One region of the Streptosporangium sp. NBC_01755 genome, then DNA from elsewhere that is predicted to be linked to it. Evidence: riboswitches for the same ligand, from Rfam matches in the RefSeq annotation. Region 1 holds a riboswitch; each other region holds the start of a gene.
What was found. Region 1 has a riboswitch for cobalamin ahead of metE (5-methyltetrahydropteroyltriglutamate--homocysteine S-methyltransferase). Riboswitches for the same ligand answer to the same signal wherever they lie in the genome.

Region 1 (10,363 bases):
GCACTTCGGTTCCTTCGAGGCGTTCCAGAAGCAGCTCACCACCGCCACCGCGACCGTGCAGGGCTCCGGCTGGGGCATCCTGGCCTGGGAGCCGCTGGGCCGGCGCCTGGTGGTCGAGCAGGTCTACGACCACCACGGCAACGTCGGGCTCAACACCACGCCGCTGCTGGTCTTCGACGCCTGGGAGCACGCCTACTACCTGCAGTACCGCAATGTGCGCCCCGACTACGTGCAGAAGCTGTGGTCACTGATCAACTGGAACGACGTCATCGCCCGCTTCACCGAGGCCAAGGGCGTCTGACCCGATGACCGCGGCGCCCACCGTCCGTCCTTCCTTGGTGAATGGTCCAACCGGACGGCTGGGCGTCGCCTCCTTCCACATCCAGGTGGTCGGCCCGAAGGCCGCCGCCTCCCACCTTGTGGCCATCGCCGACGTCGGCGGCGACGTCTTCACCCTGCCGCCCTGGCGCGAGCCGTACCCCGCCGCACGGGGGGTGGCCGCGCGGCTGCTCGCCGACAGTAAGCAGCCCGGGTTCGTGCTCGCCCTCGCCCTCGGCGGCGAGGAGCTGTACGGCTTCGCCTACGGCGTGCGCTGCTCGCACCTGGCGAGGCTGACCTGTCATGAGCCGGGCCAGGACTTCACGCTCAAGGAGTTGGGCGTCTTGCCGCAGCGGCGCGGGCTGGGGCTCGGAGCCGCGCTCCATGACGCCGTGCTCGCCCGCGCCGTGCCGGGAATGCACTGGCTGACCACCCACCCCTGCGCCGCCGCGGCCCTGGGCCTCTACCGCGCCCGAGGGTGGCGAGCGGTCGCCCTGACGGGCAACGAGCAACTGATCATGTCGCGCCGAGGCACCCATTGCCTGGTCCCTGATCGCCACTTACGTTGACTTAATACGAAATCCTCTCAATTGCAAGGAATCTGCAAGCTATCCGACGAGACCGAGTCGGCATCTCCGCCGACCTGCCCTCCCATGCCCGCGAGCGTCCTCACCGCTCCCCCACGGGCCGTAGTCCTCCGGCGACGCCAAGCGGTACGGCGTTGCGCTTGAGGGCGTCGAAGCCGGCGGCCAGGGCCGGGTCGCGGGTGAGGGCTTCGCCCACGACCGGGTCGGTCAGCACAAGAAAGGCCAGGTGCCGCAGGGCGTGGGCGACCACGTTCTCGACCTGCAGGTGCTCGGGTGACGGCGCCGAAGGCGCGGATCCTCTGACGAGCTGGAAATCCGTCAGCGCGATCGCCGGCAGGTGGGCGGCGGGATCGGGGCAGACGGCGTAGGTCAGGACGACCTGGCCTTCGGGCTGGTAGCGCCAACTCGTGGAGTGCACCACGGTGGACGTCGCCTCGGCGGTGAGGCCGCCGGCGCGGCGGACCGCCTGGTCCGGGTTTTCTCCTCTGTCCAGTGAGGTCACGATGCGCCGGTAGCGCCATGCGCCCGCCGGGTCGGCCCGCAGCAACAGGATCTCGACCGATACCGGTACGAGGTGGCTGAGCTGCTCGTTCACATGATGTCCCGTCATCCGGCCGCACTGTTGCATTGATTATGCAACAACGTGTTTATCGCAGAGATGCTATTGCCGTCGGAGCGTTCCTGTGCGTGGCTTGGCGCAGGACGACAGAGAGGCGGGACTCGATGGCGGGACGGCCTGGGGTGCTGGTGCTCATGGGCTCGGGCGAGACGAGCCCGACGATGGTCGAGGTCCATCGCGCGGTGATCCGCCAGCTGGGTGGCGGGGCGCGGGCGGTGCTGCTCGACACCCCGTATGCCTTCCAGGAGAACGCCGCCGACATCTCCGCCCGCGCCCGGGGATACTTCGCGCGCAGCGTCGGCCTGGAGGTCGAGGTCGGTGACGAGGTCGGTGGCGCCGACTGGGTGTTCTCCGGCCCCGGCAGCCCCACCTTCGCCCTCGATCGATGGGTCTCGACGCACGTCGCCGGCGACCTGCGTGCCCGTGTCCGGGCGCGGGAGGGGGCGACGGTGCTGGCCTCGGCCGCCGCCTGCACGGCGGGCGTGGCGACCGTGCCGGTGCACGAGATCTACAAGGTGGGCGCCGCCCCCCACTGGCGGCCGGGCCTGGACCTGCTGGGCGTCCTCGGCCTCAAGGTAGCGGTCGTCCCGCACTACGACAACGCCGAGGGCGGCACCCACGACACCCGCTACTGCTACCTGGGCGAGCGGCGGCTGACCCGGATGGAACCTGAACTGCCGCCGGGCGCCGCCGTCCTGGGCATCGACGAGCACACCGCGCTGGTCGTCGACCTGAACACCGAGGAGGCGCTGGTGGCCGGCCGGGGACGCGTGACGATCCGGCGGCCCGGCTCCCAGGCCGTCCTGCCCGCGGGTACGAGCACGAACCTGGACGAGATCCGTCGTCTGGCCCGCGGCGAGAAAACGGTGACCGGCGCCCCGCCACCGGTCACCTCACCGGTGCCCCGCCAGATCAGCCTGGGAGAGGCGACCCACTCTTGTGAGGAGCGGTTCGCCGCCGCGCTGGCGAGGCGCGACGCCACCGGCTCTTCGCCGCCATCGCTGCCGGAGCCTTCGCCCCGCAGCGATCCAGCCGGCCGAACGGCGACGGGATCCGGCCCCGGCGCGATGCCGCGCCGGGACCGGACGGGTCAGGCCGATGGCTGGTCGGCCACCTCTTTACGGATCTCACGGGCCGCGGCGACCAGGTTGTCGAGGGAGTCGCGCACCTCCGACCAGCCGCGGGTCTTCAGGCCGCAGTCGGGGTTGACCCACAGCCGCCCGGCCGGGATACCATCGAGCCCCTTACGCAACAGGGACGCGACCTCCCCGACGCCGGGGACGCGCGGGGAGTGGATGTCGTAGACCCCTGGTCCTACCTCGCGCGGGTAGCCCGCCTCGGCGAGTTCGCGCGCCACCTGCATGTGCGAACGGGCGGCCTCCAGACTGATCACATCCGCGTCCAGGTCGTCGATCGCGGCCAGGATCTCCCCGAACTCGGCGTAGCACATGTGGGTGTGGATCTGGGTGTCGGCCCGCACCCCGCCGGTGGTGAGCCGGAAGGCCTCGCCTGCCCAGGCCAGGTAGCCGGGCCTGTCGGCGGCACGCAGTGGCAGGGTCTCACGCAGGGCGGGCTCGTCGACCTGGATGACGGCGGTGCCGGCGGCCTCCAGGTCGGCGACCTCATCACGCAGGGCCAGCGCCACCTGGCGGGCGGTTTCGGCCAGGGGCTGGTCGTCACGGACGAAGGACCAGGCCAGCATGGTGACCGGCCCGGTGAGCATGCCCTTGACGGGACGCGCCGTCTGGGATTGGGCGTAGCGGGTCCAGCGCAGCGTCATGGGCTCGGTGCGGGAGACGTCTCCGGCGAGGATCGGCGGCCGCACGTAGCGGGTGCCGTAGGACTGCACCCAGCCGTGCTGCGTGGCCAGATATCCGTTGAGCTGCTCGGCGAAGTACTGGACCATGTCGTTGCGTTCGGGCTCGCCGTGTACCAGGACGTCGATGCCCGCCGCCTCCTGAAAGACCAGAACCGAGCGGATCTCGGAGGCGATCCGCTCGTCGTAGGCGGCGGCGTCGATGCGTCCGGCGCGTAGGTCGGCGCGGGCCGCCCGCAACTCGGTGGTCTGCGGGAAGGAGCCGATGGTGGTCGTCGGCAGCAACGGCAGGCCAAGGCGGGCACGCTGCGCGACGGCCCGCTCGGGATAGGGCTGGGAGCGGCGTGCGTCGGCCGGGGTGACCGCCGCGCTACGGGCCCGTACGGCGGAGTCGTGGGTGAGCGCCGAGGCCGCCCGCGAGGCGAGATCGGCCCGGTTGGCGGCCAGTTGCCCGGCGATGGCGCCGGTGCCCTCGCTCAGTGCCCTGGCCAGGGTGACGATCTCGGCCGTCTTCTGCCGGGCGAAGGCAAGCCAGCGGCCGACCTGCGGATCCACCCCGTGCTCGAGCGCGACATCCAGCGGGACGTGCAGCAGCGAGCAGGAGGCCGCCACGTCCACCCGGTCGGTCAGGCCGAGCAGGGTGGCCAGGGTGGACAGTGACCTTTCCAGGTCGTTGATCCACACGTTGCGGCCGTCCACGACGCCCGCGATCAGACGCTTGCCGACAACCCCGCCCACCCTGGCCAGGTCGTTCAGGTTCGCCGCGGCCGGGCCGGTGAAGTCCAGGCCCAGTCCCTCGATCGGCGCCTCGGCCAGAACCGGCAGCGCCTCTCCCAGCCGGTCGAAGTAACTGGCGACCAGGATCTTCGGCCGGTAGGTCAGGGAGCCGAGCTCCCGGTAGGCGCGGGCCGCGGCGTCCAGCACGGCCTGGTCGCGGTCCTGTACCAGGGCGGGCTCGTCCAGCTGCACCCACTCGGCGCCCGCCGCGCGCAGGGCGGTGAGCACCTGCACGTAGACCGGCAGCAGCCGGTCCAGCAGGGTGGTCGGGTCGAAGCCGGGGTCCATGCCGGGCGCGGGCTTGGCCAGCAGCAGGTACGTCACCGGGCCGACCAGCACCGGACGCGGGCTGTGCCCCTGTGCGAGAGCCTCACGCAGCTCGCCGACCTGCTTGGCCGGATCGGCGGTGAAGACGGTGTCCGCCCCCAGTTCCGGCACCAGGTAGTGGTAATTGGTGTCGAACCACTTGGTCATCTCCAGCGGAGCGACGGCCTGGGTGCCGCGCGCCATGGCGAAGTAGCCGTCCAGGGCGTCTGCTTCGACGGCGGCCCGGTGACGTTCAGGGATGGCGCCGACCATGACGGTGGTGTCCAGCACGTGGTCGTACAGTGAGAAGTCGCCGGTGGGGACCTCCCGCACGCCGGCACCGGCCAGGTGCCGCCAGTTGTCGCGGCGCAGCCGGGCCGCGGTGTCATGCAGCTCATCGGCGGTGACGCGGCCCGCCCAGTAGCCCTCGATCGCCTTCTTCAGCTCGCGGTCCGGCCCCTGGCGTGGATAGCCGTGGACGGTGGCGAGTGATGCGGGGGTGGCGGAAGTCTCAGCCACGAAACTCTCCTTCGCGAGTCATGGAGAACCCCGGTGCTCTCATGGGCGCGAAGGAACGGCTGACCGGCGAGCACCCTGATCTGGTGCCCGCTCGCAGCGCCGACCCGCCCTCGAGGTCACCGAAGTCACCGCGTGCGTGGTCGCACGCGGGCAGTGGCAGGTCTTCGGACTCGCGGGCACGCCCGGGATTTCGCCCGGGCATCTACTGGCCGTCGCTTCCCCGGTCCGGTACTCGGACCCAGTGCGTTTGACGGCGGTCGTTCCCACTCACCGCTGCGGGGCAGTCCCGGAATTGGCGAGCTCGCGAGCCAAACAGGCGAGCGCCGGCCGCACCGGGTTCCCTCTTACGACGCGCCTGCCTGGAGGGCAGGGCGAACCGACTGCGGGTCCAGCCTAGACGCATTCGGTTCCCCCAGGTGACAGGGGAGCGATCGGCCCCGCCAAGACCCCGATGCCGATGCCGAAGTGGTGGGGGCACGTGAACAAGCGGGTGTTCAACCCTCGCGCGATCGCGAGCGGGACATGGCCGGTGCTGACTCACGTCGGTCGCACCTCTGGCACGACGTACCGCACGCCGCTCGATACGCACCCCGTCGACGGCGGCTACCTGTTCGTTCTGGTGTATGGATCGCGCTCGGACTGGGTGCAGAACATCTTGGCGGCCGACGGGGCGCGGCTCCGGGTCGACGGGAGGGAGGTGGAACTCGCCGCCCCACGCCTCGTCGGGAAAGACGAGGCGTTCCAGGCTCTCTCCGATGAGGTGCCACGCCCACCGAGGCTGCTCCGCATCACCGAGTTCCTCCGCATGGACCTGGCCGCAGGCTGACGATATTCCAGGTGCCATCGGCCTGGCTCGATATCGGAGTGCGGGGGCCGATCCTGATCGCCTAGCGTGACCGGGATGAGAGACCGACCGGGTGCCGTCGGATCCGCGCTCAGGAGGGCGCCGACCGAGCGCCGTCGGAGTCGGAGTCGAAGTCCGTGGCCACACGGCACTGTCAGCGGCTGATTCGTTCTCGACGCCGGGCAGGCCCTGCCGGCCTTGCCCGGCGTCGTTGCCGCCTGATCGCGACGAGGCGGGCCGCGACGGGCTGCCCGAGGAGGATGCCGAGGAGTGCCAGCATCAGCCCGCAGAACTGTTGCGCGGTGAGCGCCTCTCCGGCGATCGTCGTACCGATCAGCACCCCGGTCACCGGGCTCAGCAACCCGACGAGTCCCACCGTTCCCGCCGACAGGTGCCGTAGTCCGGCGAACCAGGCGGCGAAGGCGAGAGCCGTCGCGACGACGCTGACATAACCGAACCCGAGGATCGCAGGTCCGTCCAGGCTCGGCGGCGGGCCCTCCACCGCGACGGCGAAGGGCAGCAGGACGACTCCCCCGGCGATGAGCTGCCACGAGGTCGACGACAGCACGTCGACATCCTCGTTCCATCTCTTGGCCAGCACGTAGCCGACCGACGACATCACCATGGCCGCGACGGACGCGAGCACGCCGAGGGCGTCGACGGCGGCCGCGCCGGTGAACAGCATGAGGCACACCCCCGCGATGCCGACGCCGGCTCCGGCCAGGTGCAGGATCCGCGGGCGCTCCGAGAGCAGCGACCAGGCCAGGAGCATCATCACGACGGGCGACGTCGCCATGATCGTCGAGGCGATGCTCGTCGGAAGCAGCTGAGCCGCCAGGTAGATCAACGCGAAGAACGCGCTCATGTTGAGAGTTCCGAGGACCAGGGATTTCCACCACCACGCCCCGTAAGGAAGCCTTCTGCTGATGAGGAGGAGCAGGAGTCCCGCGGGCAGCGCCCTGATGGCCGCCCCGTACAGGGGGTAGCCGGGCGGGAGGAACTGGTGGGTGACGAAGTAGGTCGTCCCCCAGGTGATCGGCGCCATCGCCGTGACCAACGCCCAGCGAAAATTAGCTTCCATAGAAGGCAATATAGCTTCTCTGGAAGCTATATTGCAGGCATGAGCGAACACCTGGATCATGTAGCCCGCATCCAGCAGGAATGGGCTCGCGAGCGGCCGGACCTGGATGTGAGCCCGCAGGGTGTGATCGGGCGCCTGCACCGCCTCGCCGGGCACCTCACCGAACAACTCTGTGTCGTCTACCGGCGGTACGGGCTCGGGGAGGGAGAGTTCGACGTCCTCGCCACCCTGCGACGCGGCGGCGCGCCGTTCGAGCGCGCCCCCGGAGAGCTCGCCGCCTTCACCATGGTCACCACCGGTGCGATGACCAAACGCATCGACCGGCTCGAACGTGACGGGCTGGTCACCCGTCGCCCGAGCGAGAGCGACGGCCGCGGACGGGTGGTCGCGCTCACCGCCGCGGGCAAGGAGCTGATCGACCGGGCGTTCGCCGAGCACATGCGCAACGAACGCCGCCTCCTCGACGAGCTGACCCCCGAAGAGTCCGCACACCTCGAATCGCTCCTCACCACCTGGCTGACCCGCTTCGAAACCCCTCTCCAGACAGAGACCTGAGCCCGGCGCCCAGACGGCGTCCCAGCTCGGGCGGGCTCAGGCCCTCCACCCGCACGCCGCTGAAATCCGCCGTCCCACACGATGGTCGATGTCCGTCCCCCCGACCGGGAGGTCGCCGGCCGGGACACTCCAGGATCGTGTGGTGGCCGTGGCCACCACACGATCCTGACGCCCGTCCTCTGGTCGCGCCGGCTAGGGTGAGCGCACGGCCCAGCCGCGATTCGCTCCCAGCCGTCGGGTGGGTTCCCTGGGTGTGGACGTCGGCGCCGCGTCGGGCCGGGAACGGTCCCAGCCCGGCACGTTCAACGCAGGTAGAGGCGGAGCAGGTCCTCCTCGGTCTCCCGGCGCACGATCACCCTGGCGGCCCCGTCGCGGACGGCGATCACCGGGGGCCGCGTCACATGGTTGTAGTTGCTCGCCATCGACCGCTGGTAGGCCCCCGAGGCGGGGATCGCCAGCAGGTCGCCGGGCCGTACGTCGGCGGGCAGCGGCAGGTCTCGGACGAGCACGTCGCCGCTCTCGCAGTGCTTGCCGACCACGGTGACCTTACGCAGCGGGGCGTCCGAGGAGCGGGAGGCCAGGAGCGCGGTGTAGGCGGCGCCGTACATGGCGGGGCGCGGGTTGTCGCTCATCCCGCCGTCCACGCTGACGTAGGTGTTGACGCCGGGGATCTCCTTGACCGTGCCCACCTCGTAGAGGGCGACGGCGGTGGGTCCGGCGATCGAGCGGCCCGGCTCGACGGCGAGCCGCACCCGGGCGGGTACGGCCGCACGCAGCGCCGCGACCACCTCAGCCGGGCGTGGCGGGACCGGGTCGCCGGGCCGGTAGACGATTCCCAGGCCGCCGCCGAGGTCAAGCTTGGGGATCGTCACGCCGTGCTCAAGCTCGCAGGCCAGCAGGAAGTCGGCCATCCGGCGGGCGGCCAGGGTGAAGCCGCCCAGGTCGGTGATCTGCGAGCCGATGTGGGAGTGCAGCCCGGTCAGCTCCAGCGAGGTGGTGGCCAGGACCCGGCGGACCGCCTCGGCCGCCAGTCCGGCGCTGAGCGAGAACCCGAACTTCGAGTCGTCACCCCCGGTGGCGATGAACTCGTGGGTGTGCGCCTCCACTCCGGGGGTGACCCGGATCATCATGCGCTGCCGTACCCCCGCCTCGTCCGCGAGGGCGGCCAGGCGCTCGATCTCGGTGAAGGAGTCCACGACCACGCAGCCGACGCCCCAGGTGACGGCGCGGCGCAGCTCGGCGACCGACTTGTTGTTGCCGTGGAAGACCACCCGCGCGGGGTCCATGCCCCCGGCCAGGGCCACGGCCAGCTCGCCCCCGGTGCACACGTCGAGGCAGAGTCCGGCCGTGTCCAGCCAGCGCACCACCTCGGGACAGAGGAAGGCCTTGCCTCCGTAGTGCACCTCCCCGTCGGGGAGCGCCTCCCGCCACTCCGCGCAGCGGCCCTGGAACTCCTCCTCGTCGAGGACGTAGGCGGGCGTGCCGAACTCGGCGGCGAGCTCCCGCACGCCGATCCCGCCGATGCGGAGTTCCCCGCCGGTCCATGCCGCAGTGCGCGGCCAGCCGTTCTCCATCACCAAGGTCATGAGGTCGAAGGTAGGGACTGATGGCTTTTGTCCGGTCTTAGCAGCGAAGTTTTCGATGCTAAGGCTCGCAAGCATTCACGTGTGTTGGGGCTGTTACCTCCCGTCGACACCATAAACTCAACTATTCGCAAACTAGGAGGTTTCGTGACAAAGCGCCTGTATTCGGTCATTGCTGTCGCGCTGGCGGTATCGGCATTCGCCGGAGGCTGCGGGCGCTCGTCGTCGGGAACCGACGCCGGCGCGGGCGCCGGCGCGGCGGCCGGCAAGACCGCCAAGGACCTGGTGCCCGAGGCCGTCCGCAAGACGGGCGAGCTCCGGATGGCGACCTCGGAGGGCTACCCGCCGATGGAGATGTACAAGCCGGGCACCCAGGATCTCACCGGCGTCGACCCGGACCTCGCCGCCGCGATCGCGACCAAGCTCGGTCTGAAGGCCAAGGTGACCAACGCCGCCTTCGACGGCCTGATCCCGGGCCTGCAGGCAGGCCGCTGGGACGTGGTGATGTCCTCGATGAGCGACACCGAGGAGCGCCGCGCGGCCGTCGACTTCGTCGACTACTTCAACGCCGGCGGGGCCATCATGGTCAAGAAGGGCAACCCCGAGGGCATCAAGACCCTTGAGGACCTGTGCGGTCGTACCGTCGTGCTGGCCAAGGGCAGCTCGAACCTCGCGATCGGGCAGCGGCAGGACGAGAAGTGCGCCAAGAAGATGCAGATCATGCAGAGTGAGGACGCACCGACCGGCCTGCTGAGCATCGACTCCGGCCGCGCGGTCGCCACCATCGTCGACTCGCCCGTCGCGGCGATGTACGCCAAGGAGACCGGCAAGTACGACGTGCTGCCCGAGCAGTACGACGCCGGCCCCTGGGGCATCGCGATCGACCGGCGCAACACCGCGCTGCGCGACGCCGTGGCCAAGGCCATGCAGGAACTGACCGCCGACGGCGGTTACCAGGCGGTCCTGGAGAAGTACGGCGTCGCGAGCAACGCCGTGCCCGAGGTGACGGTCAACACCAAGCCGTGGAAGTGACCGGAACCGCCGCGGACACCGAGAATCCGCACCTGCCGATCGACGCGCTCCGCCCGCCGCGGCCCGGCCGGTGGATCATGGCGACGGTCGCCGGATTCATCCTGGTCTGGCTGGCCTACACGATCATCGTCAACGAGAACCTACACTGGGACGTCATCGCCGCGTACCTGATGGACGGCAGGATCCTCGGCGGCCTGTGGGTCACGATCCAGCTCACCGTGCTGTCGATGGTGATCGGCCTGGCGCTGGGCATCCTCGCCGCGGTGATGCAGCTGTCCGGCAGCCCCGTGCTGCGGGGCGCCTCCGCGCTCTACACCTGGTTCTTC
Region 2 (10,363 bases), 2.3 Mb from region 1:
GCGTCGCACGGCGCACCGAGGGCCCCGTCATCGGCGTGCTCTACTACCGCGCGCACCACGTCGCGGGCAACACCGCCTTCGTCGAGGCGCTCTGCCTGGCCATCGAGGACGCGGGTGGCCAGGCCCTGCCCGTCTACTGCGGTTCCCTCCGCACCGCCGAGCCCGGCCTGTTCGACACGCTCCGAGCCGCGGACACCCTGGTGGTCACCGTGCTCGCCGCCGGGGGCACCCGCCCGGCGACCGCCTCGGCGGGCGGGGACGACTCCGCGTGGGACGTCGGCGCGCTCGCCGAGCTGGACGTGCCGATCCTGCAGGGCCTCTGCCTGACCACGGGAAGGGACGCCTGGCGGGAGAACGACGACGGCCTGTCCCCGCTCGACGCCGCCTCCCAGGTGGCGATCCCCGAGTTCGACGGGCGGATCATCACCGTGCCGTTCTCCTTCAAGGAGGTCGACAACGAGGGCCTGACCGTGTACGTGGCCGACCCCGAGCGGGCCTCGCGCGTCGCCGGCATCGCCGTACGGCACGGCCTGCTCCGGCATGTCCGAGCGCCGGAACGACGGATCGCGGTGATGCTGTCGGCGTACCCGACCAAGCACGCCAGGATCGGCAACGCGGTCGGCCTGGACACCCCGGCCAGTGTGGTCAGGCTGCTCACGGCCATGGCGGAGGCCGGGTACGACCTCGGGGACGGTTTCCCCGGCGTGGCGGAGCAGGACGGCGACGCGCTGATCCACGCACTGATCGCGGCGGGTGGCCAGGACCAGAACTGGCTCACCGAGGAGCAACTGGCCGCGAACCCGGTGCGGATCCCGGCCGCGCGCTACCGGGCGTGGTTCGAGACGCTGCCCGAGGACCTGCGCCGCGACATCGAGGCGCACTGGGGGCCGCCGCCGGGCGAGTTGTTCGTCGACCGGAGCCGCGATCCCGATGGCGAGATCGTGCTGGCCGCGCTGCGCGCGGGCAACCTCGTGGTGATGGTCCAGCCGCCGCGAGGCTTCGGGGAGAACCCGGTCGCCATCTACCACGACCCCGACCTGCCGCCGAGCCACCACTACCTGGCCGCCTACCGGTGGCTGGCCGACGACTTCGGCGCGCACGCGATCGTGCACGTCGGCAAGCACGGCAACCTGGAGTGGCTGCCCGGCAAGTCGACGGGGATGTCGGCCTCCTGCGGCCCCGACGCGGCGCTCGGCGATCTGCCGCTGGTCTACCCGTTCCTGGTGAACGACCCCGGTGAGGGCACGCAGGCCAAGCGGCGGGCGCACGCCGTACTGGTCGATCATCTGGTGCCGCCGATGGCCCGCGCGGAGACCTACGGCGACATCGCCCGGCTGGAGCAGCTGCTGGACGAGCACGCCTCGATCGCGGCCATGGACCCGGCCAAGCTGCCGGCCATCCGGGCGCAGATCTGGACGCTGATCCAGGCCGCCAGGCTCGACCACGACCTGGGCGTCGACGACCGGCCGCAGGACAGCGGGTTCGACGACTTCCTGCTGCACGTCGACGGGTGGCTCTGCGAGGTCAAGGACGTCCAGATCCGCGACGGCCTGCACGTGCTCGGCAGCGCCCCCGAGGGGAAGGCCCGCGTCGACCTCGTGCTGGCCATGCTCCGCGCCCGCCAGATCTGGGCCGGTCAGGAGGCACTCCCCGGCCTTCGTGAGGCCCTCGGCCTGGCCGAGGACGGCGGCGCCGCGAGGGTGAGCGTGGACGAGGCCGAGTCGCTGGCCCGCGCCCTCGTCGAGGGCATGGAGGAGCGCGGCTGGGACCCGTTCGCCGTCTCCCCCGTCACCGCGTCCGTCCTCGCCGGCAGGAGTGACCACGACTCCGGAGTCCTGGCCGCCAATGACCGCGCCCCCGGAGTCCTGGCCGCCAATGACCGCGCCCCCGGAGTCCTGGCCGCCGTGGAGAAGGTGCTCGGGTTCGCAGCCGAGGAGATCGTGCCCCGGCTCGCCAGGACCACGGACGAGATCGGCGCGGTGCTGCACGCGCTCGACGGCGGTTACGTCCCCGCCGGGCCGAGCGGGTCGCCGCTGCGCGGGCTGATCAACGTGCTGCCGACCGGGCGGAACTTCTACTCCGTCGATCCCCGGGCGGTGCCCAGCAGGCTGGCGTGGGAGACCGGGCAGGCCATGGCCGACTCCCTGCTGGAGCGGTACCGCTCCGACACCGGTGAGTGGCCGCGCAGCGTCGGGCTGTCGGTCTGGGGCACCAGCGCCATGCGCACGGCGGGCGACGACGTGGCGGAGGTGCTCGCGCTGCTCGGCGTGCGGCCGGTGTGGGACGAGGCGTCCCGCCGGGTCAGCGGCCTCGAACCGGTCCCGCTCACCGAGCTCGGCCGGCCCCGCGTCGACGTGACCGTACGGATCAGCGGGTTCTTCAGGGACGCCTTCCCGCACGTCGTCACCATGCTGGACGACGCCGTACGGCTGGTCGCGGGCCTTGCGGAGGCCGCCGAGGAGAACTACGTGCGGGCGCACGCCGAAGCCGACCTGGCCGCGCACGGCGACGAGCGGCGGGCCACCCTGCGGATCTTCGGCTCCCGTCCTGGCGCCTACGGCGCGGGCCTGCTGCCGCTGATGGAGAGCGGAAACTGGCGCGACGACGCCGACCTGGCCGAGGTGTACGCGGTCTGGGGCGGCTTCGCCTACGGCCGCGACCTCGACGGGACACCGGCGCGGCAGGACATGGAGAGCGCCTACCGGCGGATCGCGGTGGCCGCGAAGAACGTCGACACACGCGAGCACGACATCGCCGACTCCGACGACTACTTCCAGTACCACGGCGGGATGATCGCCACCGTGCGGGCGCTCACCGGCCGGGCACCCGCCGCGTACGTGGGCGACAGCACCCGCCCGGACGCGGTGCGGACCAGGACCCTGCACGAGGAGACCGCGCGGATCTTCCGGGCCAGGGTGGTCAATCCCAACTGGCTGGCGGCGATGCGCAGGCACGGCTACAAGGGCGCGTTCGAGCTGGCCGCCACCGTGGACTACCTGTTCGGCTACGACGCCACAACGGGCGTGATGGCCGACTGGATGTACGACAGGCTGGCCGCCGCCTACGTCCTGGACCCGGAGAACCGGGCGTTCATGGCCGCGTCGAACCCGTGGGCGCTGCACGGCATCGCCGAACGGCTGCTTGAGGCGGCCGACAGGAAGATGTGGAAGCACCCCGACCCCGAGATCATGACGGCCCTACGGGAGGCGTACCTCACCGTCGAGGGCGACCTGGAGGACCGCTGACCCGCTTTCCACGCCGCCCCCGAGGGCAGGACGGCTCAGCCGACGGCCGCCGGACTCGGGGCTGCCGGACCGGCGCGGACGTACGCCTCCGCCCGACTCGGGGCTGCCGGACCGGCGCGAACATACGCCTCCGCCCAGCCCGCGAGGAGCGGGTTCAACCGATGGCCGCGACCAGGCGTTCAGCCAGCTCAGGGCTGCCGGCCCAGTGCAGGTGCAGGTAGGACGCGGCCAGAAGGGGCTCGGCGAAGCCGTCGGCCGCGCCCTTCCAGCGGAACAGCGGTGGCGTCGCGTGTCCGGGATCGGTGGCCGTGCGGTGGAACTCGTGGCCCCGGTAACGCTCGCCCTCTCGGGTGAGCACGGACTTGGCGGTCGCCACGGCGTCGCGGTAGCCCAGCGTGAGCCGGCCGGTCATCGTCGCGGTGATGTCGAGCCTTCCGCACATGGGATGGCCGTCGAGCTCGCGCGCCAGGTAGAGCAGCCCGGCGCACTCGGCGACGATCGGGCCGTCGAAGGCCGCCACCCGGTGGCGGAGCGGCTCGTTGGCGGACAGCTCCGCCGCGTACATCTCGGGAAAGCCACCGCCGATGACGACGGCACCGGCGTTCTCCGGTAGGCGCTCGTCCCTGAGCGGGTCAAAGGTCACCACCTCGGCCCCCGCCGCCGCGAGCAGCTCGACCTGCTCGGCGTACCCGAAGGTGAACGCCGCCCCGCCCGCCACGGCCACGACCGGCCGCCTGCCGTAGGGGGGCGCGGCCCCGGCGAAGGCCGGGGTCCAGGGATCCGCGGGCAGCGGCGGCGCCGAGCGCGCCAGGGCCACCAGTTCTTCGAGGTCGCAGGAGTCGGCGACCAGAGCGCCCATCCGCTCCACCGCCGCCACCGCGTCCCCGCTGCGCTCGGCCACCGGGATCAGCCCGAGATGGCGTGAAGGGGTGGCCACGCCGTCCACGCGCGGGATCACGCCCAGTACGGAGATGCCGCTCTCGTCCAGCGCGGCGCGGCAGATCTCCTCGTGCCGCCGCGAGCCGACCCGGTTGAGGATCACCCCGGCCAGCCGTACCCGGGTGTCGAAGGAGGCGAAGCCCTGCACGAGCGCGGCCACGGACCTGCCCTGCCGCGCGGCGTCCACCACGAGGACCACCGGCGCACCGATCAGCCGGGCCACGTGCGCGGTGGAGGCGAAGTCCTCGCTCCCGGCGCCGTCGTACAGGCCCATCACCCCCTCGACCACGGCGATGTCGGCGTCCCGCGCGCCGTGCAGGAAGAGCGGCGCGACCCGGTCCTCACCGGTCAGCCAGGGGTCGAGGTTGCGGCCGGGGCGCCCGGTGGCGAGCGCGTGGTAGCCGGGGTCGATGTAGTCGGGTCCCACCTTGTGCGGTGAGACACGCAGGCCCCGCGTGCGCAGTGCCGCCATCAGGCCGGTCGCGACGGTGGTCTTCCCGCTGCCCGAGGACGGCGCGGCGATCACCAGTCGCGGCACTACCATTCGATGCCCTTCTGGCCTTTCTGCCCGGCGTCCATCGGGTGCCTGACCTTCCCCATCTCGGTCACCAGGTCGGCGACCTCGACCAGTCTCGGGTCGGCGTCCCTGCCGGTGATCACAACGTGCTGGTTGCCCGGCCGCGCGACCAGGGTGGCGACCACGTCGTCCACGTCCAGCCAGCCCCATTTCAGCGGGTAGGTGAACTCGTCGAGTACGTAGAAGCGGTAGGTCTCCGCGGCCAGGTCGCGCCTGATCTGCTCCCAGCCCTCGCGGGCGTCGGCGGCGTGGTCCTCCTCGCTGCCCGGCCGCTGGATCCACGACCAGCCCTCGCCCATCTTGTGCCAGGTCACGGTGCCGCCCTCGGCGGACTCGCCGAGCACCACGAGCGCCCGCTCCTCACCGATGCGCCACTTGGCCGACTTGACGAACTGGAACACCCCGACCGGCCAGCCCTGGTTCCAGGCGCGCAGCGCCATCCCGAAGGCCGCGGTGGACTTCCCCTTACCGGGCCCGGTGTGCACGATCAGCAGCGGCCGGTTGCGGCGCTGACGCGTGGTGAGCCCGTCCTCGGGCACCGTCTCCGGCTTGCCCTGCGGCATCTCAGCCCGCCTTCCTGTAGTCGGTCCGGTGGTCACGGACGAGCCCGCCGAGCCCGCCGCCCGCCGCCAGCGCGTCGAGCCTCACGGCGGGCGCGCCCAGCCTGGCCGCGAGGTCGAGGGCCAGGCCGAGCCGTACCGGACCGCTCTCGCAGTCGACCACGACACCCGCCGTACCGGCGAGCAGCGCGGCGGTGGCCGCCAGGTCGGACCCCGAGGTGGCCCGGCCGTCGGTGACCACCACGAGCAGCGGCCTCCTGGTGGGGTCGCGTAGCCGCTCCACCCTGAGCACCTCGGCGGCCCGGCGCAGCCCGGCGGCCAGCGGGGTACGGCCGCCGGTCGGCAGCTCCCGCAGCCGCGCCGCGCCGACCTCGACCGAGGAGGTCGGGGGCAGCACCAGATCCGCCGTGGATCCCCTGAAGGTGATCAGCCCGATCTTGTCCCGCCGCTGGTAGGCGTCGAGCAGCAGGCTGAGCACGGCCGCCTTGACCTCGCGCATGCGCTGCCTGGCCGCCATGGAACCGCTCGCGTCCACCACGAAGAGCACCAGGTTGCCCTCCTTGCCCTCGCGGACGGCCTCGCGCAGGTCGGTGTCACGGACCAGCAGGCCGGGGCCGGTGCGTCCGCGCTCACGCTGGTACGGCGCGGCGGCGCGGAGCGTCGCCGACAGGTGCGGCCGCTGGAGCCGCCCGGCGGGAACCCGCGATCCGGTGGTCCGCCCGTTGGAAGTGCGGGCCCGCGACCGCCGTCCGGAGGCGCCGTCACCCAGGCCCGGCACCTGGAAGGGGCGCACCCGGTACGGTTCGGCGGCGGCGATCACCCGCTCGGCGGAGGGACGGTCCGGCGAGGCGCCGATCCCGTCGGAGGCATCCGGGACATCGGAGGCACCGGTCCCGGAATCACCGTCGCGCGAACCGCCGTTGTGCGAACCACCGCCGTCCACGCCATCGCCGTCCGCGCCCCCGTGCGGGCCACCCGCACCGGAACCATCACGCGCGGGACTTTCCGCGGAGCCGGTCTCGGGACCGTCCCCTGAGTTCACCGGACCGTCCGAACCACCCGAACCGCCCGAATCGCCCGGACCGCCGGAACCGCTCGGCCCTCCGTCCGGGTCGTCCGGGTCGTCGCCGCCGTGTTCCGCCAGGAGGTCGTCGAGGCGGGACTCGTCAAGGCCCGGCGCGTCGAACGGGTCGCGGCGGCGGCGGTGCGGCAGCGAGAGGCGAGCCGCCTCGCGTACGTCCTCGGCCGTGACCTCGGCGCCGCCGCGCCAGGCGGCGTGCGCGATGGCGGCATTGGCCGTGACCAGATCGGCCCTGAGCCCGTCCACCTCGAAGGCCGCGCACACCGCCGCGATCTGGCGCAGCCGGGCGTCGGGCAGCACGACCTTCGGGACCCGCTCCCTGGCCTCGGCGATCCGCCGTGCCAGGTCCGCCTCCTGTCCCGCCCACCCGGCGGCGAACCCGGCGGGATCGGCGTCGAAGGCCAGGCGGCGCCGTACGACCTCGGCCCGCTCGTCCGGATTCCTGGACGCCCGCACCTCGACGGTCAGCCCGAACCGGTCCAGAAGCTGTGGCCGCAGCTCGCCCTCCTCGGGGTTCATCGTGCCGACCAGCAGGAACCGCGCCGCGTGCCGTACCGAGACCGACTCGCGCTCGACGAAGCAGGTGCCGAGCGCGGCGGCGTCGAGCAGCAGGTCCACGAGATGGTCGTGCAGCAGGTTGACCTCGTCGACGTAGAGGACACCCCGATGCGCGGCGGCGAGCAGGCCGGGTTCGAACGCTCTGACCCCCTCGGTGAGCGCGCGCTCGATGTCGAGCGCGCCGACCAGCCGGTCCTCCGACGCGCCGACGGGCAACTCCACCAGCGCGGCCGGACGCTCCTGCCCACTCTCGCCCGCGCCGTGCGGGCCGTCGGGGCAGGCCGGATCCGGCTCGGCCGGGTCGCAGGAGAAGCGGCAGCCGGCGATCACCTTGACCGCGGGGAGCTGTGCGGCGAGCGCGCGGACGATCGTGGACTTGGCGGTCCCCTTCTCCCCTCGGACCAGCACACCACCCACCCGTGGGGAGACCGCGTTGAGTGTCAGCGCGAGCTTGAGGTCGTCGAGACCGACGACGGCACTGAACGGATAGGCACCGATCACGAGGTTTCTTTCTGCGAGATCCTGTTGACGTACCCGACCCGCCGAACGTTCAGTTCGGGGCCACCGCGAGCGCGTCGCGGCGGACGGCGCGCTGGACGGCGACGCCGTACAGGACGCCGATGGCCGACCAGAGCACGAGTTGCGTGCCGAGGGAGGACACCCGGAAGTCCCACAGCAACTGGGCGGGGAAGCCGTCGGGCACCTCGTTGATCGTCGGCAGCACGAACAGGGTGACGATGACGGGGACCAGGAAGCCGGCCGCGCCGGCGAGCCAGGGCCGGGCCGGCAGCCTGCGGGCGCAGGCCACACCCAGCGCCACGGACAGCAGGCCGATGGCGACCAGGACCAGGTACAGCGTGGTCCGGCTGCCGATGGTGTCCGGATCACCGATGGCGGGCGGGTTGGCCGGGTACTTGACGAACGGCACCAGCACGATCGCGACGAACGCGGTGGCGGCCATCGTCGCGGCCAGCACCACGTCGGAACGGGGTCCGATCCGGCCGCGCAGCCCGGCGAAGACGAGGGAGAAGATGCCTCCCACGGACATGCCGTACAGGGCCAGGGCGAGGAAGAGCCCGGCCTGCTGGCCGGACCGGCTGACCAGCGCCTCCTCCCCGTGGGAGTGCCCGGCCGCGGTCTGGGCGTGCGCGGCGGCCTCTTCGAGCGCGATGGCCTGGTCGATGTTCGGCTCGCCGAGCAGGTAGGCGAACACGGCGGCGATCAGCCCGGCGACCAGCCCGACGAGCAGGCCGCGGAGCAGCAGGGTACGTATCACGACGCGCGGCCTAGTGGCAGGGAACGCCGAGCAGGTGGCGCCCGTCGTGCATGAGTTCGTGCAGATAGTCGCCCGCCTGCGACACCGCCCCCTGGTCGAAGGTGACCAGGTAGGCCACCAGCAGGAGCAGCGGAACCGCCACGAGCCAGCGAGCCAGGTGGGAGAGGGGAACGGGCTGTGAAACGGACAGCTCACGCATGAGTAGCCTCCTTGGGGATGACGCGTCCCGACAGATGAGGACGCGGCGGCCAAGTAACCTGGCTCCCGGAACTCGCGTTCCGGATACAGTGGCGCGACCGCACCGGCTTCTCACCGGACTTCCCTCGGACCACCGCGAAATCGTCCGAAATGTAACTCTTTTTGTAGTGGATAGTCAACATAAGGTGATTCATTGCGGCATGCCGGATCCGGTTCCGTCTGCCGATCCGGCCGTCACGACCCGCTCACCGGCCCGGGATGGACGAGGTTTCTGGAGGTGAGCCTCTTCTTCGCGAGCCATACGACCGTGACGGCGACGGCGGACCGAGAAAGCCGGTGCGATCGGCCTCCGGACACCGGCCGGACGCGCGGCGGCCTCCGGAGGCCGCCGCGGCAGGTGCTCAGCGGGACACCCTGCGGAGCAGGTAGGTGTCCATGATCCAGCCCTTGCGCGCCCGCGCCTCGGCACGCAGCTCGCGGATGCGGTCGGCGACCTCGGACACCGGTCCGGCGACCAGGATCTCGTCCGGGGTGCCGATGTAGGCGCCCCAGTAGATGTCGAAGTCGTCGCCCAGATCGGCGCCCAGATCGGCGAAGGCACAGTGGGCGTCCAGCATGACGACGACGTCGTCGGCCGAGGGCCCCTCCTCGGCGAGACGCCGGCCGGTGGTGATGTGCACCGGCCGGGCGACCCGGGTCAGGCTGACGCGATGCCGGGCGGTGAGTGCGGACACGCTGCTGACACCGGGAATCACCTCGTGCTCGAACCGGACCGAGCCCCGCTGGTGGATCTCCTCGACGATGGCCAGGGTGCTGTCGTACAGGCCAGGATCCCCCCACACCAGGAAGGCACCCGTCTGCCCCTCGTCGAGCTCGTCACGGATGAACCGCTCGCAGATGTCGGCGCGGCGCGAGCGCCAGTCCTCGACCGCGGGGGCGTAGGCGGGGGTGGTCCGGTCACGCTCGGGGTCACCGGCCTCGACGATCCGGTACGGCGGGCGGGCGTGCGCGTCGACGAGGTCGTGCCGCAACTGGACGAGGTCATGCTTGGCCTCACCCTTGTCCAGGACGAAGAACACGTCGGTACGGGCGATGGCCTTGACCGCCTGGAGGGTGAGATGGTCGGGATCACCGGCGCCGATGCCGATGATGAGGATTCGCTTCACTTGCCAGAGTCTGCCCGTACCGCTTCGAGACTCGCCACAGGGGGCCGCCCCGGCGGATGTCCACCCCATCCACCCGCACGGCCGCCGCGTCCATGTGCTGTCCCGCAACGGCGCCTCAGCCACCGGAGAGCTGCGGATGAACACCTTCGACGCCGGTCACGCCTCCGGGAACAACCCCGCATGATCAGCCGTCGCCGCCCAGGCCGGGCGAGGGCGTGGCGAGCTGGAACCAGACGCTCGTGCTTCCGGGGGATCGGTGGAAGCCCCAGCGTGCCGCCAGTGTGTCGACCAGGGCGAGCCCTCTGCCACTCGGGGCCTCCTCCTCCGCCTGCCTCGGGTAGGGGATCCTGGACGAACCGCAGTCCCGGACCGCGACCAGCACGCCGCCGGTCGCGAACGCCAGCGAGACGAGGAACTCCCGCTGGACGGCATGCCGGATCACGTTCCCGGCAAGCTCGCTGGTGAGCAGGACGGCGTCGTCCCTACGGGGGTGCTCTTCCCCCAGCAGGTCGGCGACGAAGGTGCGTGCGGGTCTGACCTGCGAGGCCGTGGCCGCGAACCGGCGGGAAAAGCTCGGGGAGGCGGACAGCACGTCCAGCGCGAACAGCTGCCAGTCCAAACCCGAGAACCTCCGATCAGCGCCGTTGAACCGTCTACCCCGGAACAATCCGGAGATCCCGCCGACGATCAGAGCACGCGAACGCTTCACGATCATCCCTGTCCCTTCCCTCGTCCACGGTGCCGATCGGCCCGGGAACGTTCC
Region 3 (10,363 bases), 190 kb from region 1:
CGTTCCGGTCGGTGACGGCGTGTCGGTGACGGCATCGGGGGACGTCGCGGTCGTGAAGGGGGCGGGGTGCTTCCAGGGCCATGCCACCCGGTCCTCCGGACGTGTCGCCTGTGCTGGGACGGCTGAGACCAGTACGGTGAGAGCGGCGACGACGGTGATCCCCGGCAGGCGGCGCATGAAGGTTCCTCCCCCTCTGATGGCTACTTAGAGTTATCAGAGATTGCCGACTGTCGCGTGCTGTGGCGGGGTTACCGCATTGTGGAGATTCTCTGCCCGGAATCGGGCAGAAAACTTGGTGTCCGCTCTCCCGGGTGCGTATGGTCCTGCTCTGTGTCCACGACGCGGCATCCGTATGAGGATCTGATCACCCACCTGACCCGGACGAGCGCGCTCGGTCCGGGCGAGGCGGCGCGAGTCGTCGCCGAGGTGCTGGCCTACTTCTCCGAGCCCGTCGAGGAATTCGTACGGCGGCGTCACGCGGAACTCAGGGCGAGGGGGCTGGTCAACGATGAGATCTTCCCCCGGGTGGCCGTCGAGCTGGCGGTACGTCGTGTCGCGGCACCCGAACTCTCCCAGCGCCAGCTGCGCCGGATCGTCTATGGATAAGGAACGGTTACATGTGTGGAATCGTGGCCTATGTAGGGCCCAAGGACGCGGCCCCCATCCTGCTGGAGGGCCTGCAGCGCCTTGAGTACCGGGGTTACGACTCGGCCGGGGTGGTGGTCTCCAACAAGGGTCTGAAGATGCGCAAGGTCAAGGGCCGGGTGGCCGACCTGGCGGCGGTCGTGCCCGCGCGGTTCAAGGGCGGGCTGGGCATCGGCCACACCCGCTGGGCCACCCACGGCGTGCCCAGTGACGTCAACGCCCACCCTCATCTGTCCAGCGACGAGCGCATCGCCGTCGTGCACAACGGCATCATCGAGAACGCCGACGAGCTGCGCGCCAAGCTGGAGGCCGACGGCGCGGTCTTCCTGTCGGAGACCGACACCGAGGTGCTCTCGCACCTGATCGCCCGTACGGTCAAGGATTCCGACTCCCTGGAGGATGCCGTCAGGGCCGCGCTCAAGCGTGTCGTCGGCACATACGGCATCGCGGTGATCGACTCCGAGCGCCCCGGCGAGGTGGTGGTGGCCCGCAACGGCAGCCCCATCGTGCTGGGCATCGGTGAGAAGGAGATGTTCGCCGCGTCCGACGTCTCCGCGCTGGTCCGCTACACCCGCCAGGTGGTCCACCTGGAGGACGGCGAGATCGCCGTGCTCAAGGCCGACGGGTTCAACACCTTCGCCAGCGACGCGCGGGAGACGGCCAAGGAGACGCTGACCGTTGACTGGGAGGCCGGGCACTACGACACCGGCGGGTACGAGCACTATCTGCTCAAGGAGATCTCCGAGCAACCCGACACCGTGGCCAGGACGCTGCGCGGGCGCCTGGACGACCGCTTCCACGTCGCCCACCTGGGCGGCCTCAACATGGACGCGCGGGAGACCCGCTCGTTCCGCCGGGTGAAGATCATCGGCTGTGGTTCCGCGTACTACGCGGGCCAGATCGGCGCGCAGCTCATCGAGGAGCTGGCGCGCATCCCGGCCGATGCGGAGCCGGCCAGCGAGTTCCGTTACCGCAGCCCGGTGGTGGAGGCGGACACCCTGTACGTGGCGATCAGCCAGTCGGGGGAGACCTATGACACCCTCGCCGCCGTCCAGGAGCTCAAGCGCAAGGGCGGCCGGGTGCTCGGCATCGTCAACACCGTGGGCAGTGCGATCGCCCGCGAGTGCGACGGCGGCGTCTACCTGCACGCGGGTCCCGAGGTCTCGGTGGCGAGCACGAAGGCGTTCACCTCGACCGCCGTGGCCTTCGCGCTGCTCGCGCTGCACCTCGGCCGGGTGCGTGACCTGTCTCCCGCCGACGGCCGCCGGATCTGCGAGGGGCTGCGGAGGCTGCCGGACCAGATCAAGGAGATCCTGGCGCTGGAGCCGCAGCTCAAGGAGCTGGCGCAGGAGTACGCCGAGGCGCCGAGCATGATGTTCGTGGGCCGGGTCCGGGGGTATCCGGTGGCCCGCGAGGGCGCGCAGAAGCTCAAGGAGATCTCCTACGTGCATGCCGAGGCGTACCCGGCCAGCGAGCTCAAGCACGGGCCGCTGGCGCTGATCGGCCCGGACATGCCGACCGTGGCGATCGTCCCCGACGACGAGCTGCTGGACAAGAACCTGACCACTCTGGGTGAGATCCGTGCCCGGGGTGGCCGGGTGCTCATGGTCGGTCACCGTACGGTCGACTCCAAGCTGGCCAACGACTGCGTCGTGGTACCCAAGAACGAGACCGAGCTGGACCCGATTCTGCTGTCGATCCCGCTTCAGCTCTTCGCCTACCACGCCGCCGTGGCGCTGGAGCGGGACGTCGACAAGCCTCGCAACCTGGCCAAGAGCGTCACGGTGGAGTGAGACGGCTACCGGTGCGACCGCCGACGATGGTCGCCCCGTCAAGGGATGGGCTGCGGTCACCTCCCCGACCTGTAGCGGAAAGTGATTGAGGGGTAACCTATGGTATAGGAGGTTCTTGGGGGAAGGGGCGCTTATGCGCCGTAGGAGGTTTTTCGCGCTGGTGGCGGGAGCCATGGTCGTCGCGAGCTGCGGCAGAGTCGGCGACTCCGCCGACTCCGCCGACTCCGCCGTGGGCCGCCTGATCATCCTCGAGCCCACCGCCGACGGCCACGGCTGGGGCGGGATGGCGGGCAGGCTCGCCTCCGTCCTGGTCCTGGCGGGGCTGGCGCGCTCCGCCATGGTCGTCGAGCGGCCGGGAGCGCTGGGTTCCGTCCCCCGTGACGCGTTCGGCGCCGTCCGCGGCTCGTTCGTGCGCGAGGGCAGGCTGCTCGTCACCGCGATGCCGATGGTGACGGCCGCGGAGATCGCCAACACCGCCGCCGTGGTGGACGCCACCACCCCCCTCGCCCGCCTGGTCGGGGACTGGACGGTCCTGGTCGTCCCCGCCGACTCCCGCCTGCACACCTTCGAGGACTTCGCCGCGGAGCTGCGCCGCGACCCGGCGGCGCTGACGGTCGGCGGACGGCTGGAGGGCGGCTCCGACCACGTGCTCTACGGCATGATCGGCAAGTGCCTCGGGGTGGACGCCCGGTTGCTGGAGTACGCCGGCTTCCTTGCCGCCGAGGATGCCGCCGAGGCGCTTCAGATCGGACGGGTGGCGGCCCTGCTGGGGTCGGCCCGCGCCCTGCGACCCGAGATCGCAGCCGGCCGCCTGCGTCCCCTGGTGGTCTCCTCGGGCGGCCGGCTCGACGGGATCGACGCGCCGACGCTCCTGGAGGTCGACGTCCGGCTGGAGTACAGCGACTGGTGCGGTCTGCTGGGGCCCAAGGGCATGAGCCCGGCGGACCGGGACGCCGCGATCGCCCTGTGTGACAGGATCGACGCCGCGCCGCGCTGGCGCGCCCTGTGCGCGGCCAATGAGTGGAGCCGGGTCTACCTCAGCGGCGACGACTTCCGTCAGTGGCTCCTCACCGAGACGGCCCGCACCCGCGGGGTACTCCACGAGCTCGGGTTGCTGAAGTCCTCCGACACAACTTGTTGGGGTAGTTGCGTCAGACGCCCCTAGATGTAGGATCCTGCTCGTTGCTGGTTCGCCCCGGAAGGGGCGAGGCAAGAGGGAACCCGGTGAGATTCCGGGACTGCCCCGCAGCGGTGAACGGGAACGAAAGCCGTCATGTGAGCACTGGGTGAACCATGCCCGGGAAGCGACGGCCGGTAGGCACGCGCAGGGCGCCCGTGAGTCCGAAGACCTGCCGGTGACGTGATTGTCCAGGGCCTCGTGGGAGGGCCCGCGGAACGAGGCGGTCCGGCGTGCCCGGGATCGCTCGCGGACGCGTGCCCATCCGGCGGAGCCGTACGGGGAAGTCCGAGCGAGCGAGGGGCACCAGGTGACAGAGACCTTGGCAGGGACCGCGGTGGAGAACGCGGCAGGGGTCGTGGCGGAGAACGCCGGGGACGACCGGGGCAGCGGGAACGCGACGGTCGATCGCAGGCAGGCCATCGACGAGGCCGCCGCCAGGGTGATCACCGACCCGGAGAACTCCAGGGTCGCCGCCGCGCTGCTGGCCGAGCTGATCGCCGACGAGGCAGCCGAGCACGGCGTCCGCGACTTCTCCGAGTCCGTCGCCGCGACGCACCGGGCGGGGCTGATCGCCGACGGGCTCGCGGAGTTCGTGGCCGCACACGCCGAAGTCCTGGACGCGCTCATCGAGCCGGACGCCGACACCAGGTTCGAGTACTTCGGGCTGCGTACCGTCTACGATCGCTACCTGCTGCGTCACCCGAGCACCCGCAAGGTCCTGGAGCGCCCGCAGCACTTCTTCCTCCGGGTGGCCTGCGGCCTGTCCGAGACCGTCGAGGAGGCAGCCGAGCTGTACGCGCTCATGGCCACCATGTCCTACCTGCCCAGCTCGCCCACGCTGTTCAACTCCGGCTCGCGCAGGCCCCAGCTCTCCTCGTGCTTCCTGCTCGACTCGCCCCGCGACGAGCTGGAGGCCATCTACGAGCGCTACGGGCAGGTCGCGCGGCTGTCGAAGTACGCGGGGGGCATCGGGATCGCCTGGAGCCGGATCCGCTCGCGGGGCTCGCTGATCCGCGGCACCAACGGTCACTCCAACGGCATCGTGCCCTGGCTGCGCACCCTGGACGCGAGCGTCGCCGCGGTCAACCAGGGCGGCCGCCGCAAGGGCGCGGCCTGCGTCTACCTGGAGCCCTGGCACGCCGACATCGAGGAGTTCCTCGAACTGCGCGACAACACCGGCGAGGAGGCCCGCCGCACGCACAACCTGAACCTGGCCAACTGGATCCCCGACGAGTTCATGCGCCGGGTCGAGGCCGACGGCGTGTGGTCGCTGTTCGACCCCAAGGAGGTCCCGCACCTCACCGACCTGTACGGTGCCGCGTTCGACGACGCCTACCGGACCGCGGAAGCCGAGGGCCGGTTCGCCGCGCAGCTGCCCGCCCGCACCCTGTACGGCCGGATGATGCGCACGCTCGCCCAGACCGGCAACGGCTGGATGACCTTCAAGGACGCGGCCAACCGGACCTCCAACCAGACGGCCAGGCCGGAGAACGTCATCCACCTGTCGAACCTCTGTACCGAGATCCTTGAGGTCACCGGCGACGCCGAGACCGCGGTCTGCAACCTCGGCTCGATCAACCTGGCCGCCCACCTGTCTCCGGCCCCCGGAGACGGGGTCGACTGGGTACGGCTGCGCGCGACGGTCCGCACCGCCGTGCGGTTCCTCGACCGCACCATCGACCTGGGCTTCTACCCGACCCCCGAGGCCAGGAGCGCCAACCAGAGGTGGCGCCCGATCGGGCTCGGCGTGATGGGCCTGGCCGACGTGCTGTTCACGCTGCGGCTGCCGTTCGACTCGCCGCGGGCACTGGAGCTGTCCACCCGGATCTCCGAGGAGATCGCGCTGGCCGCCTACCGGACCTCCTCGGACCTGGCCGTGGAGCGTGGCCGCCACCCCTCCTACCAGGAGACCAGGGCCGCCACCGGGGTGCTCCACCCCGACCACTACCGGGCCGCGACGTCCGAGGAGTGGACGGAGATCAGGGAGCGGATCGCCAGGACGGGGCTGCGCAACTCGCTGATGATCGCGATCGCGCCCACGGCCACGATCGCCTCCATCGCCGGTTGCTACGAGTGCATCGAGCCACAGGTCTCCAACATCTTCAAGCGCGAGACCCTCTCGGGGGAGTTCCTCCAGGTCAACCGTTATCTCGTCGCCGACCTGCGGGCCCGCGGCCTGTGGACCTCGCGGATCCGCGACGTGATCAAGCGTGCCGACGGCTCCGTCCAGGACATTCCCGAGATCCCCGCAGACCTGAAGCTGCTCTACCGGACGGCCTGGGAGCTGCCGCAGAAGGCGCTGATCGACCTGGCCGCCGCGCGCACCCCGTACATCGACCAGTCGCAGTCGCTGAACCTGTTCATGGCCACCCCGACCATCGGCAAGCTCTCCTCGATGTACGCCTACGCCTGGAAGTCGGGCCTCAAGACCACCTACTACCTGCGCTCGCGTCCGGCCACCCGGATCGCGCAGGCCACCGTGGCGGCATCGGTGGCCGGGGAGGTCCCCGTCCCCGCCCCTGTCCTCGACCCCGAGGCCGTCGCCTGCTCCCTGGAGAACCCCGAGTACTGCGACGCCTGCCAGTAGACCGGCCGGCGACCATCCGCGGGCGGGCACCGATCCGGTGCCCGCCCCCTCAGTCACCCCGAAAGGGCGTTTTCCCGATGTTGCTCGACCCCGGCATGGATCTCACCCTGCGGCCGATGCGCTACCCCGAGTTCTACGAGCGCTACCGGGCCGCGATCCGCAACACCTGGACCGTCGAGGAGGTGGACCTCGCCTCCGACCTGGCGGACCTGGCGAGGATGACACCCGAGGAGCGTCACCTGATCAACCGCCTGGTGGCGTTCTTCGCCACCGGTGACTCGATCGTGGCCAACAACCTCGTCCTCAACCTCTACCAGCACCTCAACGCCCCCGAGGCGCGTCTCTATCTCAGCAGGCAGCTGTTCGAGGAGGCGGTGCACGTCCAGTTCTATCTGACGCTGCTGGACACCTACCTGCCCGACCTTGACGAGCGGGTCAAGGCGTTCGCCGCGGTCGAGCACATCCCCTCGATCCGCGACAAGGCGGAGTTCTGCTTCCGCTGGATCGACTCGCTCGGCGGCCTGACCCGGCTGGAGACGAGGGAGGACCGGCGGGCGTTCCTGCTCAACCTGATCTGCTTCGCGGCGTGCATCGAGGGCCTGTTCTTCTACGGGGCCTTCGCCTACGTCTACTGGTTCCGCTCCAGGGGGCTGCTCAGCGGCCTGGCCACCGGGACGAACTGGGTCTTCCGCGACGAGTCCATGCACATGGAGTTCGCCTTCGGCGTTGTGGAGACCGTACGGGCCGAGGAGCCCGAACTGTTCGACGACAAGCTCGCCGAGCAGGTCACCCGGATGATCGAGGAGGCGGTGGCGGCCGAGCTGGCCTTCGCCGCCGACCTGTGCGGCGACGGCATGCCGGGAATGGGGGTGGAGCAGATGCGACGCTACCTTGAGTACGTGGCCGACCAGCGGCTGGTCAGGCTCCAGATGCCCGTCCGGTACGGCACGGCCAACCCGTTCGCGTTCATGGAGTTGCAGGACGTGCAGGAGCTGGCCAACTTCTTCGAGCGGAGGGTTTCGGCCTACCAGATAGCCGTCGAGGGGAATGTCGCCTTCGACGAGTCCTTCTGATTAGCTAATGGCCCGGGGAAGAGAACGACGAGAGGGACGCCGTCAGTGTCCAACTGGATCATCCTGATCGTTTCCGTGGTCGCCGCCGTCGTGGCGGTGGAGGTGGTGCGCAGGGTGCTGCGCTCGCGGCTGATCGGCGAGAAGTGGGCCCTCGCCGGTCCGGTCGTGAGCCGCTGCACCTGGCCGGGGTTCGTCACGGCCGCCGTGGCGACGGCCTACACCGTCTACGAGCCCGGTATGGCGGAGGGCTCGGTCAGCCAGGTGATCGACCGAGGCCTCAGCGTGGCGATGATCGGGGGTGCCACCTGGCTGGTCATCCAGGCCGCCTACGCCGTCACCGACGTGGTCCTGAAGCACCTGGTCACGGTCCAGGGCGAGGGTAACCGCAAGGCCCGTCGCATCCGCACCCAGATCACCCTGGTCCGCAGGGTCGCCTCGGCGGTGATCATCGTGGTGGCGCTGGGCGCGATGCTCTTCACCTTCCCGCAGGTACGGGCGCTCGGCGCCGGTCTTCTGGCATCGGCCGGGATCGCCGGCGTCGTCGTCGGCATCGCCGCCCAGTCGACACTGGGCAACCTGCTCGCCGGCCTCCAGCTGGCCTTCAGCGACGCGCTCCGCCTGGACGACGTCGTCGTGGTGAAGGGCGAGTGGGGCCGCATCGAGGAGCTCAGCCTGACCTACGTGGTGCTGCGGCTGTGGGACGAGCGCCGGCTGGTCCTGCCCGTCTCCTACTTCACGACCAACCCGTTCGAGAACTGGACCCGGCACAGCAGCAGGGTGATCGGCCACGTGTTCATCCGGGTCGACTGGTCGGTGCCGATCGAGGAACTGCGCACCGAGCTCTACCACGCCCTGCGAGAGCACCCGCTCTGGGACCAGAAGGACTGGGCCATCCAGGTCACCGACACCCTTCCCAACGGGCTGCTGGAGCTGCGCGCCCTGATGAGCGCCGCCGACTCCGCCAGCGCCTGGGACCTCAAGTGCGACATCCGCGAGCACCTGGTGGCCTTCGTCCGCGAGAAGTACCCCCAGGCCCTGCCCCGTTTCCGGGTCGAGACCCCGCCCGTGCCCGCCACCGTTCCCGGGACACTCACCGGGCTGATGGGCAAGGACCCGACGGTGCCGCGACCGGGCCGTTCCGGTGGCCAGGGCGACGGCCGGCCCGATCCGTTGTGAGATGACCGTCGTTGGCCGCCGCGAAGGAGATCGTGGACGGCCGCGCCGACGAGGCGCGCTTCCTGCTGTGGCAGCAGGAAGCGCGCGAGGAGGTCACCGAGGGCGTCGCGGCCTTCCTCGGACGTCGCCCGCCCCGCTTCACCTGGACCGGCGCGGGGCGCGGCGGTCAGTCGGCCATGACCTCGTAGAGGTTGCGCGTCTCGTCGACGAGGAACAGGCCGCGCGCGGGTATGGAAGGTCCCCGGGCCGGGTCAGCGTTCGACGATCTCGTTCTTGCCGATGATGACGACGCCTCCCCTGGTCACCGCGAATCGGCTGCGGTCGTACTCGAGGTCGAAGCCGATCCGGGCGCCGTCCGGGATGATCACATTCTTGTCGATGATGGCCTTGCGGACGATGGCCCCCCGGCCCACCTTCACGTTGCCCATCAGGACCGAGTCCTCGACCTGGGAGTGGGAGTGCAGCACCACGCCGGGGGAGAGGATGGAGCGCTCAGCCAGCCCACCGGAGACGACCACGCCCGCGGAGACCAGGGAGTCGATCGCCCGGCCCACCCGATCGCCGTCGTTGTGCACGAACTTGGCCGGGGGGAGCGGATCGTGGCCGGTGTAGATGGGCCAGTGGCTGTTGTAGAGGTTGAAGACCGGATGCGCCGAGATGAGGTCCATGTGGGCCTCGTAGTAGGCGTCGAGCGTCCCGACATCCCTCCAGTAGCCCCGGTCGCGCTCGGTGGAGCCGGGCACGACGTTGTCGGCGAAGTCGTAGACCTCCGCGCTGCCCGACTTCACCATCATCGGGATGATGTTGCCGCCCAGGTCGTGCTTGCTCGTCGGGTCGAGCGCGTCCTCCCTGAGCGCGTCGATCATCGCCTGGGTCTTGAAGACGTAGTTGCCCATCGACGCGTAGACCTGGTCGGGCGCGTCCGGCAGGCCCACCGCGTCCTTCGGCTTCTCGTGGAACGCGACGATCCGCCGTCCGGCCGGATCCGCCTCGATGACCCCGAACTGGTCGGCGAGGGAGAGCGGCTGCCGGATCGCGGCCACGGTCACGTCGGCTCCGCTCTCGATGTGCTGCTCCACCATCTGCCGCGGGTCCATGCGGTAGATGTGGTCGGCGCCGAACACGATGACGTGGTCCGGCATCTCGTCGTAGATCAGGTTCAGGTTCTGGAACAGCGCGTCGGCGGAGCCGGAGAACCAATGCGGACCGAGACGCTGCTGGGCGGGGACCGGGGTGACGTAGTTGCCGAGCATCGCCGACAGGCGCCAGGTCCGGGAGATGTGCCGGTCGAGACTGTGGCTCTTGTACTGCGTCAGTACGACGATCTGTAGGTAGTTGCTGTTGGCCAGATTGGATAGCACGAAATCCACGAGCCTGTATATCCCCCCGAAGGGCACTGCGGGCTTCGCCCGATCAGCTGTCAGAGGCATGAGCCTCTTACCTTCTCCGCCGGCGAGCACGATCGCGAGGACTCTCATGTGTGGACCTTAACCTGATGAATCAGAGGTGAAACACTAGTGCGACGTTCCTCACCGAAAGTGCGGATCCACCTCGGTCCTGATATGCAGGAGAAGGCAGGCCCGATAATCTCGGTTTCCCCGTAGCGCATTCGCAACCTCCGCTGAGGAACGGAGCACTAGGCTGTTCATATGCGAGTGGATCTACTGACCCGTGAATATCCCCCCGATGTGTACGGAGGTGCGGGAGTTCATGTCGAGTACCTCGCCCGGGAGCTGCGCAGGCTCGCCGACACCCGGGTCCATTGTTTCGGAGCGTCACGGCACGAGGAGGGCGTCGCGGCCTACCGGGTGCCCGGCGGACTGGAGGCGGCCAACACCGCGCTCCAGGTGCTCGGTGTCGACCTGGAGATGGCCGCCGGGTGCGAGGGCGCGGACCTGGTCCACAGCCA

Region 2: it holds a riboswitch for cobalamin, as region 1 does, so the genes downstream of both, OG884_RS30355 (CbtB domain-containing protein) here and metE (5-methyltetrahydropteroyltriglutamate--homocysteine S-methyltransferase) in region 1, are expected to answer to the same signal.
Region 3: it holds a riboswitch for cobalamin, as region 1 does, so the genes downstream of both, OG884_RS01595 (ribonucleoside-diphosphate reductase subunit alpha) here and metE (5-methyltetrahydropteroyltriglutamate--homocysteine S-methyltransferase) in region 1, are expected to answer to the same signal.

Annotation. Positions count from the first base shown of each region.
Region 1 is NZ_CP109131.1:577,335-587,697, forward strand. It holds gene OG884_RS02405 (superoxide dismutase) at 1-301, shown strand, start outside; gene OG884_RS02410 (GNAT family N-acetyltransferase) at 339-887, shown strand; gene OG884_RS02415 (hypothetical protein) at 988-1,515, opposite strand; gene metE (5-methyltetrahydropteroyltriglutamate--homocysteine S-methyltransferase) at 2,615-4,942, opposite strand; cobalamin riboswitch at 5,081-5,339, opposite strand; gene OG884_RS02425 (nitroreductase family deazaflavin-dependent oxidoreductase) at 5,421-5,768, shown strand; gene OG884_RS02430 (EamA family transporter) at 5,941-6,867, opposite strand; gene OG884_RS02435 (MarR family winged helix-turn-helix transcriptional regulator) at 6,907-7,422, shown strand; gene lysA (diaminopimelate decarboxylase) at 7,725-9,083, opposite strand; gene OG884_RS02445 (ABC transporter substrate-binding protein) at 9,153-10,037, shown strand; gene OG884_RS02450 (amino acid ABC transporter permease) at 10,028-10,363, shown strand, end outside.
Region 2 is NZ_CP109131.1:6,393,748-6,404,110, reverse strand. It holds gene cobN (cobaltochelatase subunit CobN) at 1-3,245, shown strand, start outside; gene OG884_RS30375 (cobyrinate a,c-diamide synthase) at 3,400-4,728, opposite strand; gene cobO (cob(I)yrinic acid a,c-diamide adenosyltransferase) at 4,722-5,324, opposite strand; gene OG884_RS30365 (magnesium chelatase subunit D family protein) at 5,326-7,461, opposite strand; gene OG884_RS30360 (CbtA family protein) at 7,511-8,236, opposite strand; gene OG884_RS30355 (CbtB domain-containing protein) at 8,247-8,435, opposite strand; adenosylcobalamin (AdoCbl) riboswitch at 8,439-8,585, opposite strand; gene cobF (precorrin-6A synthase (deacetylating)) at 8,836-9,600, opposite strand; gene OG884_RS30345 (ATP-binding protein) at 9,785-10,315, opposite strand.
Region 3 is NZ_CP109131.1:384,949-395,311, reverse strand. It holds gene OG884_RS01615 (N-acetylmuramoyl-L-alanine amidase) at 1-177, opposite strand, end outside; gene OG884_RS01610 (hypothetical protein) at 331-606, shown strand; gene glmS (glutamine--fructose-6-phosphate transaminase (isomerizing)) at 618-2,438, shown strand; gene OG884_RS01600 (tripartite tricarboxylate transporter substrate-binding protein) at 2,572-3,603, shown strand; cobalamin riboswitch at 3,608-3,809, shown strand; gene OG884_RS01595 (ribonucleoside-diphosphate reductase subunit alpha) at 3,926-6,205, shown strand; gene OG884_RS01590 (ribonucleotide-diphosphate reductase subunit beta) at 6,283-7,278, shown strand; gene OG884_RS01585 (mechanosensitive ion channel family protein) at 7,324-8,454, shown strand; gene OG884_RS01580 (hypothetical protein) at 8,466-8,642, shown strand; gene glgC (glucose-1-phosphate adenylyltransferase) at 8,706-9,932, opposite strand; gene glgA (glycogen synthase) at 10,104-10,363, shown strand, end outside.